DNA from 4 places in the Mesorhizobium sp. Arg314 genome. Region 3 is predicted to be linked to each of the others. Evidence: riboswitches for the same ligand, from Rfam matches in the RefSeq annotation. Region 3 holds a riboswitch; each other region holds the start of a gene.
What was found. Region 3 has a riboswitch for cobalamin ahead of ACWGS9_RS04885 (CbtB domain-containing protein). Riboswitches for the same ligand answer to the same signal wherever they lie in the genome.
Positions count from the first base shown of each region.

Region 1 (4,438 bases), on a different contig from region 3:
CGCGATGGCGAGGACGTGCCGGTCCGCCTGCATTCGGAAGATGTCGTCACCGATGTCTTCGGTACCAGCCATCGCCTCGACGGCATCATGAAGGCGATGGGCGAGCGCAGGCGCGGCGTCATCGTCTATCTGCGCGAAGGCTCGGTCGGCGTCGCCCATCAGGAGCGCAAGCGGCCGCAGAGCGGCGAGCGCGAGGACCATGAGGAAGCCCGCCGGCGCGAGAATGAGTGGCGCGAGATCGGGCTCGGCGCGCAGATTTTAAAGGATCTTGGCATTTCCTCGATCAACCTGATCGCCTCGCGCGAGCGCCATTATGTCGGTCTAGAGGGCTTTGGCATCCATATCGCCAAGACGGAGATTCTTTAGGCGTCGAAGGGTTGCTTTCTTTAAGCAAATTGCGTGCGTAGGCGATTGGCCGAAGCCCCCGCGACATCGTCATCCACGGGCGGAGCAAGGAGCGAAGCGACGCGCGCAGACCCGAGGATCCATGCCGTGGCCTGGACGCGTTGCAACGGTGCAGAATTCTGCTCCGCTGCATTCTACGATCGAGGCCACGGCATGGATCCTCGGGTCTGCGCTCCGCTTCGCGTCGCTCCGCCCGTGGATGACGAAGTCGCGTAGCTAACTCCCAACGTCTATGATCATTGGACGGCTGGACGCTTCTACCCGTCACTCAGCGGGCATTACCGCTTTCGCCTCTCTCCACATCGCAATCGTCCGTCGCCAGACGGCATTGACCCGCCAGCACTGTAACCAGCGCAATCGCGCCTGCCGCGACAGATACCCTGAACCCGCTCTGCGGGCCGAAATTGTCGACCATCCACGCGGCGGCGAAGGACCAAGCGCCATGCCGATGCCGATCCCGGGCGTCACCCAGGTGACGCCTTCGGTCAGCATTGTCGGCGGCACGTGGAAGCGACGTCGAAGAAGGCGATCGCGGCGTTCAAGCGACTGCTCGAGGGCTTGCTCAAGAAGCCTTGACGGCACGCTCGGGTACCAAGCCACCGGGTTGTGCACCGGTTTCGAGCCGGCGCAACCCTGCCGTGATTGACAATTGTCGGGGCGAGCGCATCCTCCTGCGCCATTCTCTTGCAGCGCCGCGCGTACGTTGAACGCGCGAAGGACGCTGTAAAAACTTTGATTCAGCGCATGACCCTTTTCCGAAAATCGATTCCGATTTTCGGGTTATGCGCGAGGGTGGAGAGTCGGGGCAATGTGGGACTTCAGCATCGGCCGGTCGGTGTCCATCATGATGCGGACATGGCCGTTCATCGTCTTTCGCATGATCGTCTATTTCGGCATCACGGTCGCCTACATCATGGCGACCGGCACTGGCGCCAGCGTCGGCTACGGCGTCGGCCATATCTCGACCGATCCCGACGGGCCAGTGTCCTTTGCGCTCTGGGGCGGCGTGGTCGGCTTCGGTGTCGTCTCGATCGCCGTCTACTGGATCCGCGAATACATCCTCTATGTGCTCAAGGCCGGCCATATCGCCGTCATGGTGCACCTGATCGACGGCCACGACGTGCCCGACGGCCAGGGCCAGATCGCCTATGCGAAGGAAGTGGTCACCCAGCGCTTTGCCGAGGCCAACATCCTTTTCGTCGTCGACCAGCTGGTCAAGGGCGCCATCCGCGCCATCACCGGCCTGATCGGCGGTATCGCCGCCTTCCTGCCCATTCCGGGCCTGAGCGGCATCGTCAGCTTCATCAACACGGTCATCCGCCTGTCGCTGACCTATGTCGACGAGATCATCCTGGGCTACAACATCCGCATCAATTCGAACTCGCCCTTCGAGACGGCGCGGCAAGGCGTCGTGCTCTACGCCCAGAACGGCAAGCACATGGTCAAGAACGCCGTCTGGCTGGCGGTGATCATGTGGGGCGTGTCCTTCGTCATCTTTCTTTTGATGCTGGCCCCGGCGGCCGCCATTCTCTGGGCCATGCCGGGCCAGCTTGCCGGCTGGGCCTTCGTGCTGGCCATTGTCTTTGCCTGGGCCTTCAAGGCGGCCTTCATCGAGCCCTTTGCCATCGCTTCGTTGATGCAGGTCTATTTCGATGCGATCGAGGGCCAGGTCCCCAATCCCGAATGGGACCACCGGCTGGCCGAGGCGTCCTCGAAATTCAGGGAACTGCGCGACAAGGCGCTGGGCTCCTTTGGCGGCGGCTCGCGCTGGGATACGCCCCGGGCGGCCTGATCGGCGGCCGCCTCACTGCGAAGAGCCGCCTGATCACGGCTTCGGCGCGCCGCCAAGCCTTGCGATCGCCGATTTGAGCGGCGCTTCGCCGACGCCGCGGAACGTCTCGCTCATCACCAGTTCGGGCAGCGGCAGGCGCTTGCCCCAGCCATGCGCCTCGAGGTCCGGCTTCGGCGCGAAGGATGAGACGCGTCCAACGCAGAGATAGGCGACCGGTGTGACATGCTCGGGGATCAACAAGAGCTGCTTCAGCGCCTCCGTCTCGATGATGCTGACCCAGCCGACGCCGACACCTTCGGCCCGTGCCGCCAGCCAGAAATTCTGCACCGCGCAAACGGTGCTGTAGAGGTCCATCTCCGGGTTGTGCCAGCGCCCGAGCGGCGAGTCCTTTGAACGCTGGCGGTCGCAGGTGATGCACAGATTGAGCGCGCTTTCGCAGATGCCTTCGAGTTTCAGCTTCCGGTAGAGCGCCTGCCGTTCCGCCTCGATCGCCGGCAGTTCCTGCTCGCGCGCGGCAAGGAACAGGTCGCGCACCTGTCGCCGTCGCTCCCCGTCGCGGATGACGATGAAATTCCAGGGCTGCATGTAGCCGACCGACGGCGCATGGTGGGCGGCGGTGATCAGCCGCGCCAGAACGGCATCCTCGAGGTCGTCGGCCGTGAAATGGCTCCGCACGTCACGCCTGGTGAACATCGCCCGGTAGACCGCGTCGCGCGCCAATTGGTCAAAGTCATCGCCGCTCGCGGCGATTGCTGCTGCCGTCATCGCTTTTCCCCTTGCGACAAGCAATCACCCGCCTGACCAAGCGGACGACCATGTCTGCCAGGCCGGTCTTCTGGCTCGGGATCGTCCCGTTCCGGCGCCTTCCCGTCATCGACAGTGGCTTTTGCCGGCGCGGTCCCCCTCACAGCGTTGGGCACGCCACGGAGTTCAACCGTGTTCCCGATTCTCCCGCGTCGCGGGCACCAGGCAGCGACGCGACCTTACCGCGAAGCTTGGGCCACGCCAATGGCGCTAGCGACACGGGCTGACGCAATTTTCCCCAGCCATTCGGCTTCTCAAACATGGTCATCCGCGCCGCGGGTGCCTAGATTAGGCGCCATGGCCACCCGTCTCTACACACACCCGATCTTCCTGGAACACATCACGCCGCCCGGCCACCCCGAGCGGCCCGACCGTCTGCGGGCCATCGAGCGCGTGCTGGATGACGAGGCTTTTTCGGCGCTCGACCGCGTCATGGCGCCGGAAGGCGACGAGGCGACGATCCTCTATGCGCATCCCGGGAATTTCGTCGAGCGTGTCCGCGCGGCGATCCCTCAGAGCGGCATCGTCTCGATCGATGCCGATACCAGCGCCAGCCCGAAAAGCTGGCAGGCCGTGGTGAGGGCGATCGGTGCGGCCAATGCCGCTGTCGATGATGTCTTCGAGGGCCGTGCCGCCAATGCCTTCGTCGCCGCCCGCCCGCCCGGCCACCACGCCGAAAAGACCACGGCAATGGGTTTCTGCTTTTTCAACACCGCGGCGATCGCCGCCCGCCACGCGCAAAAGAAGCATCAGGCCGAGCGCGTCGCCATCGTCGACTGGGACGTTCACCACGGCAACGGCACGCAGGACATTTTCTGGGACGATCCCTCGGTTCTCTATTGCTCGACGCACCAGATGCCGCTTTATCCCGGCACCGGGGCGAAAAGCGAAACCGGCGCCGGCAACATCGTCAACGCGCCGCTCGCGCCGCAGACCGGCGGCGATCTGTTCCGCGACGCCTTCCTGTCGCGCGTGCTGCCGTCCATCGATGCGTTCGCGCCGGACCTGATCATCATTTCCGCCGGCTTCGACGCGCACCACCGCGACCCCCTCGCCGAGATCAACCTGACCGAGGATGATTTCGACTGGGCGACCGGCCAGCTGATGGAGCGCGCTGCGCGCCACAGCGGCAACAGGCTCGTCAGCCTGCTCGAAGGCGGCTACGATTTGCAGGGACTGGCATTTTCAGTCGCTGCCCATGTCGGGCGGCTGATGAAGGGATAGGGTATGGCTGTCGAAGGCAATGAGGACGTCAAGGCGATGAGCTTCGAGCAGGCGCTCGACGCGCTGGAGAAGATCGTCGATGATCTGGAGCGCGGCGACGTCCCGCTCGACCAGTCGATCAAGATCTATGAGCGCGGCGAGGCGCTGAAGGCCCATTGCGACCGGTTGCTGAAGGCGGCCGAGGACAAGGTCGAGAAGATCAGGCTGTCGCGC
Region 1 covers NZ_JBSKBP010000006.1:23,880-28,317, reverse strand. The annotation lists gene ribB (3,4-dihydroxy-2-butanone-4-phosphate synthase) at 1-366, shown strand, start outside; partial or broken gene ACWGS9_RS08280 (hypothetical protein) at 674-930, opposite strand; gene ACWGS9_RS08275 (hypothetical protein) at 1,214-2,197, shown strand; gene bluB (5,6-dimethylbenzimidazole synthase) at 2,231-2,962, opposite strand; cobalamin riboswitch at 3,006-3,182, opposite strand; gene ACWGS9_RS08265 (histone deacetylase family protein) at 3,299-4,225, shown strand; gene ACWGS9_RS08260 (exodeoxyribonuclease VII small subunit) at 4,229-4,438, shown strand, end outside.
Region 1: another riboswitch for cobalamin. It lies ahead of bluB (5,6-dimethylbenzimidazole synthase); the one in region 3 lies ahead of ACWGS9_RS04885 (CbtB domain-containing protein).

Region 2 (4,438 bases), on a different contig from region 3:
TAGCGCCACCAGTCATAGCCGCCGAGGATGCGGACAAGGACGACCTTGGCGTGGCGTGCGACGCTGTCGATCCACAGATCGACCGACATCGGGTGGCGAAGGTCGCGAAGGGCCGCAAGCCGCATTGACGGCAACCGCTCGGCGTCCGCCTTCCAGGCGGCGGCGAGGCCAGCGAGATCGCTGTCGGTAAAGGACAGCGCCACGACATCCGCAGGCGTCTGCCTGAGATCGATCGGCTCGGCGAGATCGTCGAGCGAAGCGGATGTGGTGGTGAGGATATGCATCGCTTGTCGTGTTGGCCTCAGCCGGCGAGGATACGCTCGATCGCGGGGCGGTTCAGCCCCTTGAGGCCGATGACGACGAGCCGCGAGCGGCGGTCGTCCTCAGCCGTCCAGGCGCGATCATAATAGTGGTTGACGCGAGGGCCGACGGCCTGGAGCAGGAGGCGCATCGGCTTGCCGCCGACCTCGACGAAGCCTTTGACGCGCAACACGTTTTCCTGCTCGGCGGCAAGGGCGACGCGCTTTGCCAGCTCGTCCGGGTTGGCGATCGAGGGAATGTCGACGATGAAGGTGTCGAAGTCGTCATGCTCGTGGTCGAAGGCGCCGTCATGATGCGACTTGCGGTTCTCGATGTCGTCCTCGACGGCGAGACCGAGGCCAAGCAGCACGGACGGGTCGACCTTGCCGTGCGATGTCGGCACGATTTTCACGGCGCGGGAGGAGTGCTCGTTGATGACGGTGTTGGCGCGGGCAGAGCCGGCGGTGTCCATCAGATCGCTCTTCGACAGGATGATCAGGTCGGCGCAGGCGATCTGGTCCTCGAACACCTCTTCGACCGGATCGTCATGGTCGAGCGTCACGTCCGCCGCGCGCTGCGCCTGCAGGGCATCCATGTCGGCGGCGACGCGGCCGTCGGCCAGCGCCGGGCCGTCGACCACCGCGATGACGCCGTCGACCGTCACGCGGCTTTTCACAGTCGGCCACTGAAAGGCCTGGACGAGCGGCTTCGGCAAAGCGAGGCCCGAAGTTTCGATCAGGATGTGATCGACCTTGGGCGTGCGCGACAGGATCTGGTCGAGCGCCGGAACGAAATCATCGGCGACGGTGCAGCAGATGCAGCCGTTGGCCAACTCGACAATGTTTTCCTCAGGACAGGTATCGATGCCGCAGCCTTTCAGGATTTCGCCGTCGATGCCGATGTCGCCGAATTCGTTGACGATGATCGCAATACGCTTGCCGCCAGCGTTTTCCAGGAGATGGCGGACCAGCGTCGTCTTGCCGGCGCCGAGAAAGCCGGTGACGACGGTGCAGGGAACACGGGAAACGGAAGCGTTCATGGTCAGTCCTTCAGCATGTCGAGGGGAGGGATGCGGGCAACGAGGCCGCGCTTGAGGGAATCGGGACGGCCACGCCAGGGGATCAGTCCATCGGTCGAAGTGGCGAAGAGTTTTGCGCCGGCAACGAGGTCTGCGCCGCTGGTCGTATTCAAGTCGCCGAAAACGTAACTCCAGCAACCGTCGCGCAGGAGCGCGGCGCTTAGGCGGCGCTTGCAATTGCCGAGGCATTCGACGGTGCGGATGCGGATTTTCTCGCCCGATGCGGCGCAGCGCGCATCTTCGGCCAGCAGCGCGCCGGCGCGCTGCTGCGCGTCCGAACCGGTTTCGTCGCGGCAGGATGAGCAGACGATGACGGTCACGCCAGCCAGTGCGTCGCCATCGCTGGACGCATTGTCCGCTGTGCCAGCCGAAAAACTGCCGTTGTGGTCCAAAAAACCATGCTCCTTGCCCGGAAACCCGCCGGGCGATCGGATTCAAAAAGTCTCAGACGGCAGGTCTCCTGGCTCGCGCTTCATCGCCCTGAATGCCGCCTTCCCGGGAACATCCCAGTGGTTTTCGGCCGAGGCTCGTCGCTTACAGTTGCGGGGACAGCCGCGGATTTGGGTTTTGACCCGCACCGCATTCCCTCTTGGCCCTTGCCGTTGCGGGCAAGAGACCGTCTGGGCCGGATTTAGGCTTTTGCAGGCGACAGTGTCAACGCACGGCTACGACACCGCGATGTCGGCCAGCGGCTGCCCCAGATCGCCGGCGGGCGTTACCTCGATGCGTTCCAGGCCTAGCCAGCCTTGCATCTGCTTCAGCTCTTCGAACAACCGGGCGGCCGTGTCGGGCGGAGCGCCGGGCTCGGCATAGGTGGCATGGACGCGCAGCACGCTGGCCGGACGGTCGGCCCTCAGATCGACGCGGGCGACGATCCGGTCGCCGAGCAGGAAGGGCAGCACGTAATAGCCGTATTGGCGCTTTTCGGCAGGCGTGTAGATTTCGATGCGGTAGCGGAAGTCGAACAGTTTTTCCGTCCGCGTGCGCTCAAAGACGACCGGATCGAAGGGGGCGAGCAGGGCGCGGGCCTCTATCCGGCGCGGGATACGGGCGTCCTTGTGAAGATAGGCGGTTTTTTCCCACCCCTCGACGCGCACCGGCAGCAATTCGCCCGTCTCGACCAGTTCCTCGATGCGGTCTTTCGTGTCGCCCGGCGCCAGGCGGAAATAGTCGCGCAGGTCGGCATAGGTGGCGATGCCGTGGGCGCGGGCGGAAATGCGCAGCAATTCGCGATGCGCGTCCTCGACCGAGGGCACTGGCAGGTCGAGCACGGCCTGCGGCAAAACGCGCTCGGGCAGGTCGTAATAGCGTTCGAAGCCGCGCCGGTAGGCTGTGGTGATACGGCCGGCCCAGAACAGCCACTCAAAAGCGTGCTTGGCCTCGCTCCAGCCCCACCAGCCGCCATTGCCCTTGTGGCCCTCGATGTCGGATGCGGCGATCGGACCGCGTTCGGCGACTTGCGCGTAGATCTCGTCGATCGTCGCTTTGCGTTCACGGCCCCATTTCGCCAGGCCGAGATACATCTCGTCGCCCTGTTCGGCGCGCTGCATGCGCCAGCGCATCAAAGGCCAGGTTTCGACGGGCAAGAACGAAGCCTCATGCGCCCAATATTCAAAGACGGTGCGCTTGCGGGTGACCGCGGCGTTATCGAGCAGCGCAAGCGGGTAGGGCCCGAGGCGCGAATAGAGCGGCATGTAGTGCGCGCGCACCACGGCGCTGACGGAATCGATCTGCAACAGGCCGGTCCGTGAAAGCACACGCGCAAGGTGCCGGCGATCCGGAACGCCACCGGGCCGAGGGTCGTTAAACCCCTGTGCTCCAAGCGCAATGCGCCTCGCCATGGCCAGCGAAATCTTGTCCTTCATCGAGGCGCCCTTGCCCGGATCATTTGCCGGATTTTTAGCCGGTGATTCCGGCCATGCTAGCAGGCAAATGGCGGGAGATGTGTCAGGAGACAAAAGTGGAGTAAAAAATGAAAGAAATCAAACAAGAGCGGATCGGACCGGTTTCTTCCGATATGGCGTCCAGGGCCGCGAATTGAACAAGGTTTGACTTGCGTCACCGAAACCGCTGCGCTAACCCTCGCCGCGTTGCAGCATGGGCCCTCTTAAAACGGTTCAGCGGTTAAACTGTCACGCTTCCGCATTAGAGTTCGTTGCTGTAATCAAAGTGAACTGCCCCGCCGAAGGAAGCCGCCGCATGAGCGCACTCCTGAGTTCGTATCTGCCCATCGTCCTGTTCATCGCCGTGGCGACGGTGGTCGGTCTGGCGCTGCTCGTCGCCCCCTTCCTGGTGGCCTACCGCAGTCCCGATCCGGAAAAGCTTTCCGCCTATGAATGCGGGTTCAACTCGTTCGACGACGCCCGCATGAAATTCGACATCCGCTTCTACCTGGTGTCGATCCTGTTCATCATCTTCGATCTCGAGGTCGCCTTCCTGTTTCCGTGGGCGGTGTCCTTCTCCAAGCTCGGCATGCTCGGCTTCTGGTCGATGATGGTGTTCCTGGCGGTGCTGACCATCGGCTTTGCCTATGAATGGAAAAAAGGAGCGCTGGAATGGGATTGAACGACAGTTCAGGCACCCTCGTCGCGCCGAAGCCCAAGGGCATCATCGATCCCAACACCGGCAGGCCGGTGGGGGAGGACGATCCCTTCTTCCTCGAAATCAACAATGAACTGGCCGACAAGGGCTTCCTTGTCACCTCGACCGAAGCGCTGATCACCTGGGCGCGCAGCGGCTCGCTGATGTTCATGACCTTCGGCCTCGCCTGCTGCGCGGTCGAGATGATCCACACCTCGATGCCGCGCTATGACTCGGAGCGTTTCGGCGTTGCGCCGCGCGCGTCACCGCGCCAGTCCGACATCATGATCGTCGCCGGCACGCTGACCAACAAGATGGCGCCGGCGCTGCGCAAGGTCTACGACCAGATGCCGGAGCCGCGCTACGTCATCTCGATGGGCTCCTGCGCCAATGGCGGCGGCTATTACCACTATTCCTATTCGGTGGTGCGCGGCTGCGACCGCGTCGTGCCGGTCGACATCTATGTGCCCGGCTGCCCGC
Region 2 covers NZ_JBSKBP010000011.1:168,249-172,686, forward strand. The annotation lists gene cobN (cobaltochelatase subunit CobN) at 1-284, opposite strand, end outside; gene cobW (cobalamin biosynthesis protein CobW) at 302-1,339, opposite strand; gene ACWGS9_RS14640 (DUF1636 family protein) at 1,342-1,770, opposite strand; cobalamin riboswitch at 1,812-2,014, opposite strand; gene ACWGS9_RS14645 (winged helix-turn-helix domain-containing protein) at 2,044-3,243, opposite strand; gene ACWGS9_RS14650 (NADH-quinone oxidoreductase subunit A) at 3,578-3,943, shown strand; gene ACWGS9_RS14655 (NuoB/complex I 20 kDa subunit family protein) at 3,934-4,438, shown strand, end outside.
Region 2: another riboswitch for cobalamin. It lies ahead of ACWGS9_RS14640 (DUF1636 family protein); the one in region 3 lies ahead of ACWGS9_RS04885 (CbtB domain-containing protein).

Region 3 (4,438 bases):
CGAGGCCAGACCGTTCCAGTTCCTTGAGATGGAAGCTGACATTGGACGGCGAGACCTCGACCTGTCCGGCGAGCGAGCCGGCGGCGATGCCTTCCGGTCCGGCAACGACCAGAAGGCGCAGCAGGCGCAGGCGGGTTTCCTGCGACAGCGCGCCAAGAGCGATCAGGGCTTGACGTTCATCCATGTTTCAATAATCCTTGAAATATTGAAATGAGGAATAGCCGACATGCTGTCTTCTGACAATCAGAAAAACGTCGCCCCAATTGACCCCTCCGACCTGACCATCGGCGACCTGCTGGGCGCATTGGCCGGTTACAAGGACAGGCCGCTGGTGTTCCGCTATGACGGGCGGCCGGTGAAGCCGGGCTACCATGTCACCGAGGTGAAGGCGGGACAGTTCTCGGCGCTGGATTGCGAAGCGAATCCGGAATCATGGTCGGAAATCTTCGTCCAGCTATGGGACGTGGACGAGGGCGGCCCGATCCATATGCCGGCCGGCAAGTTCGCCGCGATCATCCGCAAGGTCTCGGATCACGTCGCTCTCGATCAGGCGGCGAAGCTGACCTTCGAGGTCAGCGACGGCGTCCGCCCGATGGAACTGCACCGGGCGGCGCAGCCAAGCCTTGTTGGCGAGGCCGTGGAGGTGGAGCTGTCGCCGCGGCCGGCAAGCTGCAAGCCGCGTGACCGCTGGCTGAAGGAACAGAAGGCTGCAAGCGGATCGTGCTGCGGCGCGAGCCGCTGCTGTTGACTGCGACGGTCGCGCGGCGCCGCTAGAATCTGATCATGCCGTTGGCCTGCAACAGGTAAAGAGCCACGAGAACGATGGCGATCAGCGCCATCCAAACGGCTGTCCTGCTCATGCGCGAAATTCCCTGTTGATCGGCAGCAATGAACGCGCGCGCCGCGGTTGCGTTCGAATAGGCAGGCGCTTGCATAGCGCCGCGGCCTTAACAGTCGGTGATTGCGGCGATTGCCGCACGGCCGGCGCGGATGCATAGTAATTCGCATGGTTTTCTCAGGACCGGCGACGATGGCCACGGACGACAAAGCGGACAATCCGGGTGTTGCGGTGTTCCCGCCGCTGCTCTTTCTCGTGGCGCTGATCGTGATGCTGGCGCTGCGCTATGTCTGGCCATTGGCCATCGGCGGCAGGCCACTGACCATGGTGCTCGGCATCGTGCTGGCGGTACTCGCTATTGCGATCATCGCCTGGGGACGCTCCACCATGTTGCGCGGCGGCACCAATGTGAACCCGACGCTGCCGACCACCGCGATCATCACCGGCGGTCCGTTCGGCTTCACCCGCAACCCGCTTTATATTGGCCTGATGGGGCTGCTTCTGGGAATCGGGCTTCTCTTCGACAGCTGGTGGGCCGTCGTCGCCCTCGTCGCGAGCTTCCCGATCCTGCATTACGGCGTGGTGCTGCGCGAGGAAGCCTATCTGGAACGCAAGTTCGGCGAACCCTACCGCGCCTACAAGGCGAGCGTGCGCCGCTATCTTTGAGCGTCAGTCCTTCAGCGCATTGCTGTAGAGCGCCACGCCGATGCGGTCGTTGCGCCGCCAGCGCACCAAAGCGCGATAGACTGTATCGTCGGCCGGAACCTCGAGCAGGAAGCGTTCCGGGATGTCGACATCCACGCTCACGCGCAATTCCGCGCCATGATGGTGCTGGTTCCTGACCGAGCAGCCGATCCTGACGCCGCCGGCAATGATCGTGGCTTCCTTGAGCACGAATTCGCGCACATGAAGACGGCGCTCGGTCTCGGGAAATTTGGCCATATCCGGCGGGCTCCTCGGGCGCGGTCCTCCTCGCCACGGGGCAGCACCATAGCAGCGAGGCGTTTCCGTTCCGTTAGCGATCGCTGAAAGGGTAAAGCAGCTTGATATCGCGCCGAACGGCTATCCAAGCGTGACAGGATCCGCCGGCGGACCGTTCACGCCCGACTGCTCAGCCGGCGACGACGACACCGCTCGCGTGCAGCACCCAGCGGCGGCCGTCGCCGCGGAATTCGGTGAGCGACAGCGGCTCGATGTCGATCTTCCACACCGAGGAAAGCGGCGCGCCCAGCACATGCAGCATGGCGGCGCGGATCGGCATGGCATGGGTGAGCGCGATGGTGTGGCCGCTCTCGCCGGCCAGGCGCTCCATCAGCGCGGCACCGCGCCTGGCGACGGCGGCAAGCGATTCGCCGCCATGGGGCGCTGCGTCCGCGTCGGCGAACCAGGCCGCCATGCCATTCGGGTCCTGGGCCTGCACCTCCTCGAAGCTCTTGCCGGCCCAATGCGCGAAATCCTGCTCGGCAAGCAACGGCTCGACCGTGGCGTCAAGGCCAAGCGCCTGGGCCGTCCGCCGCGCGGCAAGTGCTGGACTTGTCCAGACGCGATCGGCGCGGCGCAGCGAAGCGGCCAGCGCGCCCGCACGCTCGAGGGCCCGCGCATCCGGCGCCTCGTCCTTCGGAAAGCGGCCCTTGCGCATGCCGGGCGTCGCAGCGCTTGCGATCATCGTCAGGCGGGCGAGCATGAAAACTCCGTGGCCCAGTGAAAAATAGGCCTCACGAAGCCGTGCCGCCATTACATGTCGTTGACAGGCGAACGAAGTGCTGACAAGTGTTTTAGCGCTATACGGGATTGGAAGCCGGTGCGAGTCCGGCACGGTCGCGCCACTGTGATCGGCACCAGCCGAAAGTCAGGCCTTATTCCGCAGCATTGTTCGATCAACGGGACGCAGTATCCCACGGGAGGTCAATATGTCCGACACCACCTTCGCCCCCAGCTACGGTCCGGTTGCGATTCCGGTTCGCGAGCTTCTGCCCTGGGCCATCTTCGGCGGCCTGATGCTGATGCTGATGATCTATTTCGTCGGCGCGGAAGAAGGCGCGACGTCGCTGATCCGCGGCACGGCGGTGCACGAATTCGTGCATGACGGCCGCCACCTGCTCGGCTTCCCCTGCCACTAAAGCGGTTCGGCATCGCTGAACTCGCTTTCGATTCTGGCTCAACGCAATTCCGGACGGGAAACCGTTACGCACTTTTCCTGGAATTGCTTGGTTGGTTGAACGCAATTCCGGACGGAAAACCGCTACCCACTTTTCCTGGAATTGCTTGGTTGGTTGAACGCAATTCCGGACGGAAAACCGCTACCCACTTTTCCTGGAATTGCTCAGAGGGATAGTGACATGGTCGGAAAACTTTTGCTGCGCGGCATGCTTGTCGGGCTGGTCGCGGGGATTCTGGCATTCGCCTTCGCCCGCGTCTATGGCGAGCCGCAAGTCGACAAGGCGATCGCCTACGAGGAACAGCAGGCCCAGGCCGCCGGCGAGGCGCCGGAGCCCGAGATGGTCAGCCGCGCCACGCAGGCCGGCATTGGCCTCGCAACCGGCGTGCTGGTCTACGGCGCCGCCCTCGGTGGGCTGTTCTCGCTGGTCTTCGCCTATGCCTATGGCCGTCTGGGCTCGCTCGGGCCTCGCGGCACCTCGGCGCTGCTGGCGCTGCTCGGCTTCCTCGCCGTGATCGTCGTGCCCAGCCTCAAATACCCGGCGAACCCACCCGCGGTCGGCAATCCCGAAACCATCGGCTACCGCACCGAGCTGTTCTTCATCATGATCGTGATCTCGATCGCGGCGATGGTGGCGGCGGTTGGGCTGGCGCAGCGGCTGTGGAACCAGCTCGGCGCCTGGAACGCCTCGATCGTGGCTGGGCTCGCCTTCCTCGTGGTCTTCGCGCTGGTGAAGGCAGCACTTCCCGACATCAACGAGGTGCCGGAGAACTTCTCGGCGATCGTGCTGTGGCAGTTCCGCGTCGCTTCGCTCGGCATCCAGCTCGTGCTCTGGACCGTCGTCGGGCTCGGCTTTGGCGCGGTTGCCGCGCGCGTGGTCGCGGCGCGCGACCAGCGCGGCCCGGCACGCCGTTACGCCTGACATCCGATGCGTTGGCCGCCACGGTTCTGCGCCCTGGCGGCTGACTGCTTTCTGGCGGTTGCACTGCTGGTCTTGCTGGCAGCTTCGGCGCAAGCGCATAGCGGGTCCTCCACGCCCCCTTCCCCCGGCATCCAGATCCCCAGCCTGACCCACGGCCAGATGGCGGTGATCGCGCGCTATCGCGGCGACATCCTCGACCTCGCCCGGCGCCAGACCGTGACCGACCCGACCTTCCGGCGGCTCTACAATCACGGCAATCTGCAATACACCTACTGCCTCTGGGGCCTGATGCCGGGAAGCCTCGGTGATGAGGAAAGCCCCTTCAACGAATGCAGCCACGCCTATCTCGCCACCGCCAAGGCACTGCTCACCTATATGGCGACGATGCCGTCGGCCGAACGCGACGCGAACGCGCTGATCTCGGACATCGATGCGGACATGGTGCGCAGCGGCGCCTCCTGGATCCTTTGCCAGTTCAGCGGCGAGAGTTTCAGCACCGGCGCGGTCGTCGAGCCCAGGT
Region 3 covers NZ_JBSKBP010000003.1:193,623-198,060, reverse strand. The annotation lists gene ACWGS9_RS04910 (ArsR/SmtB family transcription factor) at 1-184, opposite strand, end outside; gene ACWGS9_RS04905 (DUF6428 family protein) at 227-748, shown strand; gene ACWGS9_RS04900 (methyltransferase family protein) at 1,031-1,504, shown strand; gene ACWGS9_RS04895 (PilZ domain-containing protein) at 1,508-1,780, opposite strand; gene ACWGS9_RS04890 (histidine phosphatase family protein) at 1,950-2,522, opposite strand; adenosylcobalamin (AdoCbl) riboswitch at 2,605-2,748, shown strand; gene ACWGS9_RS04885 (CbtB domain-containing protein) at 2,749-2,958, shown strand; gene ACWGS9_RS04880 (CbtA family protein) at 3,178-3,918, shown strand; gene ACWGS9_RS04875 (hypothetical protein) at 3,925-4,438, shown strand, end outside.

Region 4 (4,438 bases), on a different contig from region 3:
ATGCCGACTTCGCCGAGGTGGAAAGAACCGGCCCTCGGGCTGAAGGCCATGAAAGTGGAATGCATGAAGGCCAGGATCGCGATTGGCGGCCTTCGCCTTCGAGCTGTAGCGGCGACGGCCGCGACCCTCCTGATTTGCCGCGACACGCCAGGCCAAACCGCCTTCAGCGATATGGCGAGCACCGCCCTGATGGCGTTCCCTGGCTGCATGCACTAGCCCTTGGGCCGCGGATGCCGAAGCGGTGCTTGACCCGGATGGTGCCCGTTCGGCTCCGGCCTTTGTACTTGCCGAAGCTCATGCGCTGGGTCTTGCGACTCCTTTCGGCAAGCCGACAGTCGCGCGTGCGGGAACTGGGACCGACGTGCGGTGAGCAGGTCTATCACGATCTGAGCCGCTACTCGATGCGGCCCGTGTCGCATGCGCCTTTCCTCGACAAACACGTTGTGGCGCAGACGAAACGCCTGATCCAGGTCCGCCTGTTATTCGTCGGCATTGTGCGACGTGACGGCAAGAAGCATCTCGGTTGTTCTCCAGTTTCGAGGCCAACCAAATGGTTCATCGCGGACCGATGCGGCATCACGCAATTGTGTGAGGCTAGCTGATCAGCCCCAGGCGGAAAGCTTTCGTGACGGCGTGCACGTTGTTTGTCACGCCGAGCCTCTCGCGCACCAATCGCAGATGGGTATCTGCCGTGTTGCGGCTGATGTTCAGGCGATCCGCAATATCGCCGACGGTGAGGCCTTCGGCAGCCCAGCGCAGGACATCCTGTTGTCGAGGCGACAGACGTACGGGTTTCGAAGTTCGTTTTCCCTCGGCAAGAACAACCGCGCAACCGAAGGCGCACGCGGCGACAAACTGAAAGGCGAGCCGGTCGTGAGGATCTGGCTCGAGCTTCTCCCCTGCAACGGAAAATCCCACCGCCTGTCCGTTCAAAGTCGCGAACGGTATCGTGAATCCGTCGCGTAGCTTAAACTCCGATGCCTCCGCCATGACCCGTCGGCCGAAAGAGCAAACGCTGGCAACCTGATCGATCTCGCTCCACCGGAAGGGCGTGGCCCCACGCTTCACGAGTTGGATGGTAGGGTCGCGATAAAGGTAGCCGTTCGAAAAATAGCGCTCTGACCATTGCTGTGGCCAGGCGTCAAGCAGCACATGGGAAATCTGCTCGCGCCTCAGCGCTCGCGGTGGCGGGATCGGTCCTGCCAGCACGTTTCTGGCGCCAAACCGCTCGGCATGGAAAATCAGGTGCTGGCAGATTTCTTGCTGGCTCGAGCTGTTGCGGATCTGATTGAGGAACTCGAACGTGTCATCGAGGTGCCGACGCCAAAGCGCAGGTGCTTCCATAGCGCATTGCTTCCATGATGATGGTCGTTTGGGGCGTGTGGCGCGGATGCCATTGAAGGTATCAAGCTTCTCCCATTGCTGGCAGACCGGGTGCTCGCCGAAAACTATCCCCTGTCTGCCTCCAGATCGCTATGTTGCTCGGCTGAGGTCGAGCCTGGCCTCGATGTCACCGCCAAGCGGGCCGAATGGGGACTGTTCAGTTCCCGGGGGGGCGTCACGCAGTGCCCGGGAAATAGAGCGAATTGCCTCTGCCTATGCTCGCTTCGAGTGTATCCGAAATGTTGCCGCCAGCATGATCGAAGTCAACCCCTGGCACCACGGGTAGGCTTGACCTGCGACAGGTCGCCATCAACAGGGGCAGAAGCGGAAGAACTTGCCCGAGCCCCTCGGTGGCAAGGATGGTCGCAGTCAGCCGACGTTTACAGCTATCCCGCACGCACGAGCGATAATAAGAATTGTATAAAGACATAAAGATTTGTTTATATCACCTTGACTGGAATCTTCTCTTCGGCGAGTGTCCGGTTGTCGATGGTTCTCTGATGCGGTTAGCCGCACGGAGCTAAGAGGGAAGCCGGTAGATGCCGGCGCTGCCCCCCGCAACTGTAAGCGGCGAGCCAAGCCTATTCAAGTCACTGAGGTGAATAGCCTCGGGAAGACGGGCTGAGGTGTCGACCCGCGAGCCAGGAGACCTGCCACGGCGAACAAGGTCCACACGCGGGGTGTCTCGGTGGGCGTAGCAACCGGCTCGTCTGCTTGCCAACGTCTGCCTTGCGTCCACGTCCCAATCATCGGGGTATGGTATGTCTCTCTCTAACAAAGTTCCTGTAGCCACACTTGGCGTGCCGCGCATTGGGCGCCGTCGCGAGCTAAAGCGCGCGCTTGAAGCGTATTGGTCCGGAAAATGTTGCGCTGCCGACCTTCTCAAAACGGCGCAGGCGCTGCGTGTCGCGAACTGGATTGAACAACGCGACCGCGGCGTCACAAAGATCCCGTCCAACGACTTTTCGCTCTATGATCATGTGCTCGACACAGCAATAATGGTCGGCGCTATCCCGCCACGCTATGGCTGGAGGGAGGGAGAAATCTCGCTCGACACCTATTTTGCCATGGCTCGTGGCAGCCAAGGAGAGGCTGCTGGTGGCGGGCAGACCGATCAGGCCGTGACAGCCCTGGAAATGACCAAGTGGTTCGACACCAACTACCACTACATGGTCCCGGAGCTCGCCGACGATCAAGCCTTTGCCCTATCGTCCTCAAAGCCGTTGGATCACTTCCTCGATGCCAGGGCGTTGGGCATTCACACCCGCCCGGTCATCCTTGGGCCGGTCACCTTCCTCAAGCTCGCCAAGTCGCCCGCCCGCGACTTCAACCCTGTTGCGCTGCTGCCGCGGCTTCTGCCGGTTTACGAGCTGCTGCTACGTCGACTGAAACTGGCGGGCGCCGACTGGGTGCAGCTCGATGAGCCGGCACTCGTGCTCGACCTCATTCCAAACGAGCAAGATGCGTTCAATTTTGCCTACGAGCGACTGTCGCAAGCGGTGCCGGAGCTAAAGATCATGCTCGCCACCTATTTCGGCGGGTTGGAGGACAATCTCGAGACCGCTCTTTCGCTTCCTGTGGCGGGCCTGCATCTCGACCTTGCACGAGCTCCCGAACAATTGGAGGTGGTGGGTCGGCTTGCGCCAAAAGACCTGGTGCTGTCGCTTGGCCTGATCGATGGTCGCAACGTCTGGCGCGCGAACCTGCGCCCCATGCTTGACCGGATCAAGCCGGTCGTCGCCGGCTGGCCACTGGAGCGAGTGGAGATCGCGCCGTCGTGCTCGCTTCAACACGTGCCGATCGACCTCGAACAGGAAACCGCGCTCGACAATGACATGAAGTCATGGCTCGCATTCGCGGCGCAGAAGATGGACGAACTGACCACGATCGCCCGGGCCCTGTGCGAAGGCCGCGACGCGGTTGCAGCAGAGCTGGACTCTTCCACCCAAGCAGCAGCCGCGCGTTTGACGTCACCGAAGGTCCATGATCCGCTGGTCGAAGGACGCCTCGCGTCTATCGACGAAGTCATGATGCGCAGGAAGAGCGGCTTTTCTGAACGTTCCAGGTTTCAGGAGGAACGCCTCTGGCTGCCGCCTTTCCCGACCACGACGATCGGCTCTTTCCCGCAAACACCCGAGATTCGCAACGCGCGTGCCGCCCATGCAAAGGGAGAACTGAGCCATGTCGACTATGAGGCGTTCCTGAGGAAGGAGATCGAAGCAGCCATCCGTTGGCAGGAAGAGATCGGCCTGGACGTGCTGGTGCACGGCGAGTTTGAGCGAAGCGACATGGTGCAATATTTCGGTGAGCAGCTTTCCGGCTTCGTTTCCACGCAGCACGCTTGGGTGCAGAGCTATGGATCGCGTTATGTGCGCCCCCCGATCATCTTTGGCGACGTATCGCGTCCCAACCCGATGACGGTGCGCTGGTGGCGATACGCCCAATCGCTGACTGACAAACCCGTTAAAGGCATGCTCACCGGCCCCGTGACGATTCTTAACTGGTCGTTCGTGCGCGACGATCTTGCGCGCTCGGTCGTCTGCCGTCAGATCGCCCTCGCCCTTCGTGCCGAAGTGGGTGATCTCGAAATGGCCGGTGCTAGAGTCATTCAGATCGACGAAGCTGCACTGCGCGAGGGATTGCCGCTGCGCAAATCCGAGTGGAAACCCTATCTCGAATGGGCTGTCGAGTGCTTCCAACTGGCCTCGACGGGCGTGTACGATGCGACTCAGATCCACACGCACATGTGTTACTCTGAATTCAACGACATCATAGACGCGATCGCGGCCTTGGATGCCGACGTGATCTCAATCGAAACCTCGCGCTCGCAGATGGAATTGCTCGACGCCTTCCGGAGTTTTGAATATCCCAATCAGATAGGACCGGGCATCTATGATATTCATTCGCCGCGGGTGCCGGGAGTCGACGAGATGGCGAACCTGCTTACGCAGGCGCGCCAGCGCCTTTGCGACAGTCAGATTTGGGTCAATCCCGATTGTGGTTTGAAGACGCGTCGGTGGGAGGAAGTCCGCCCGGCACTCGTCAATATGGTCAA
Region 4 covers NZ_JBSKBP010000041.1:31,021-35,458, forward strand. The annotation lists gene ACWGS9_RS28450 (helix-turn-helix transcriptional regulator) at 595-1,344, opposite strand; cobalamin riboswitch at 1,857-2,055, shown strand; gene metE (5-methyltetrahydropteroyltriglutamate--homocysteine S-methyltransferase) at 2,145-4,438, shown strand, end outside.
Region 4: another riboswitch for cobalamin. It lies ahead of metE (5-methyltetrahydropteroyltriglutamate--homocysteine S-methyltransferase); the one in region 3 lies ahead of ACWGS9_RS04885 (CbtB domain-containing protein).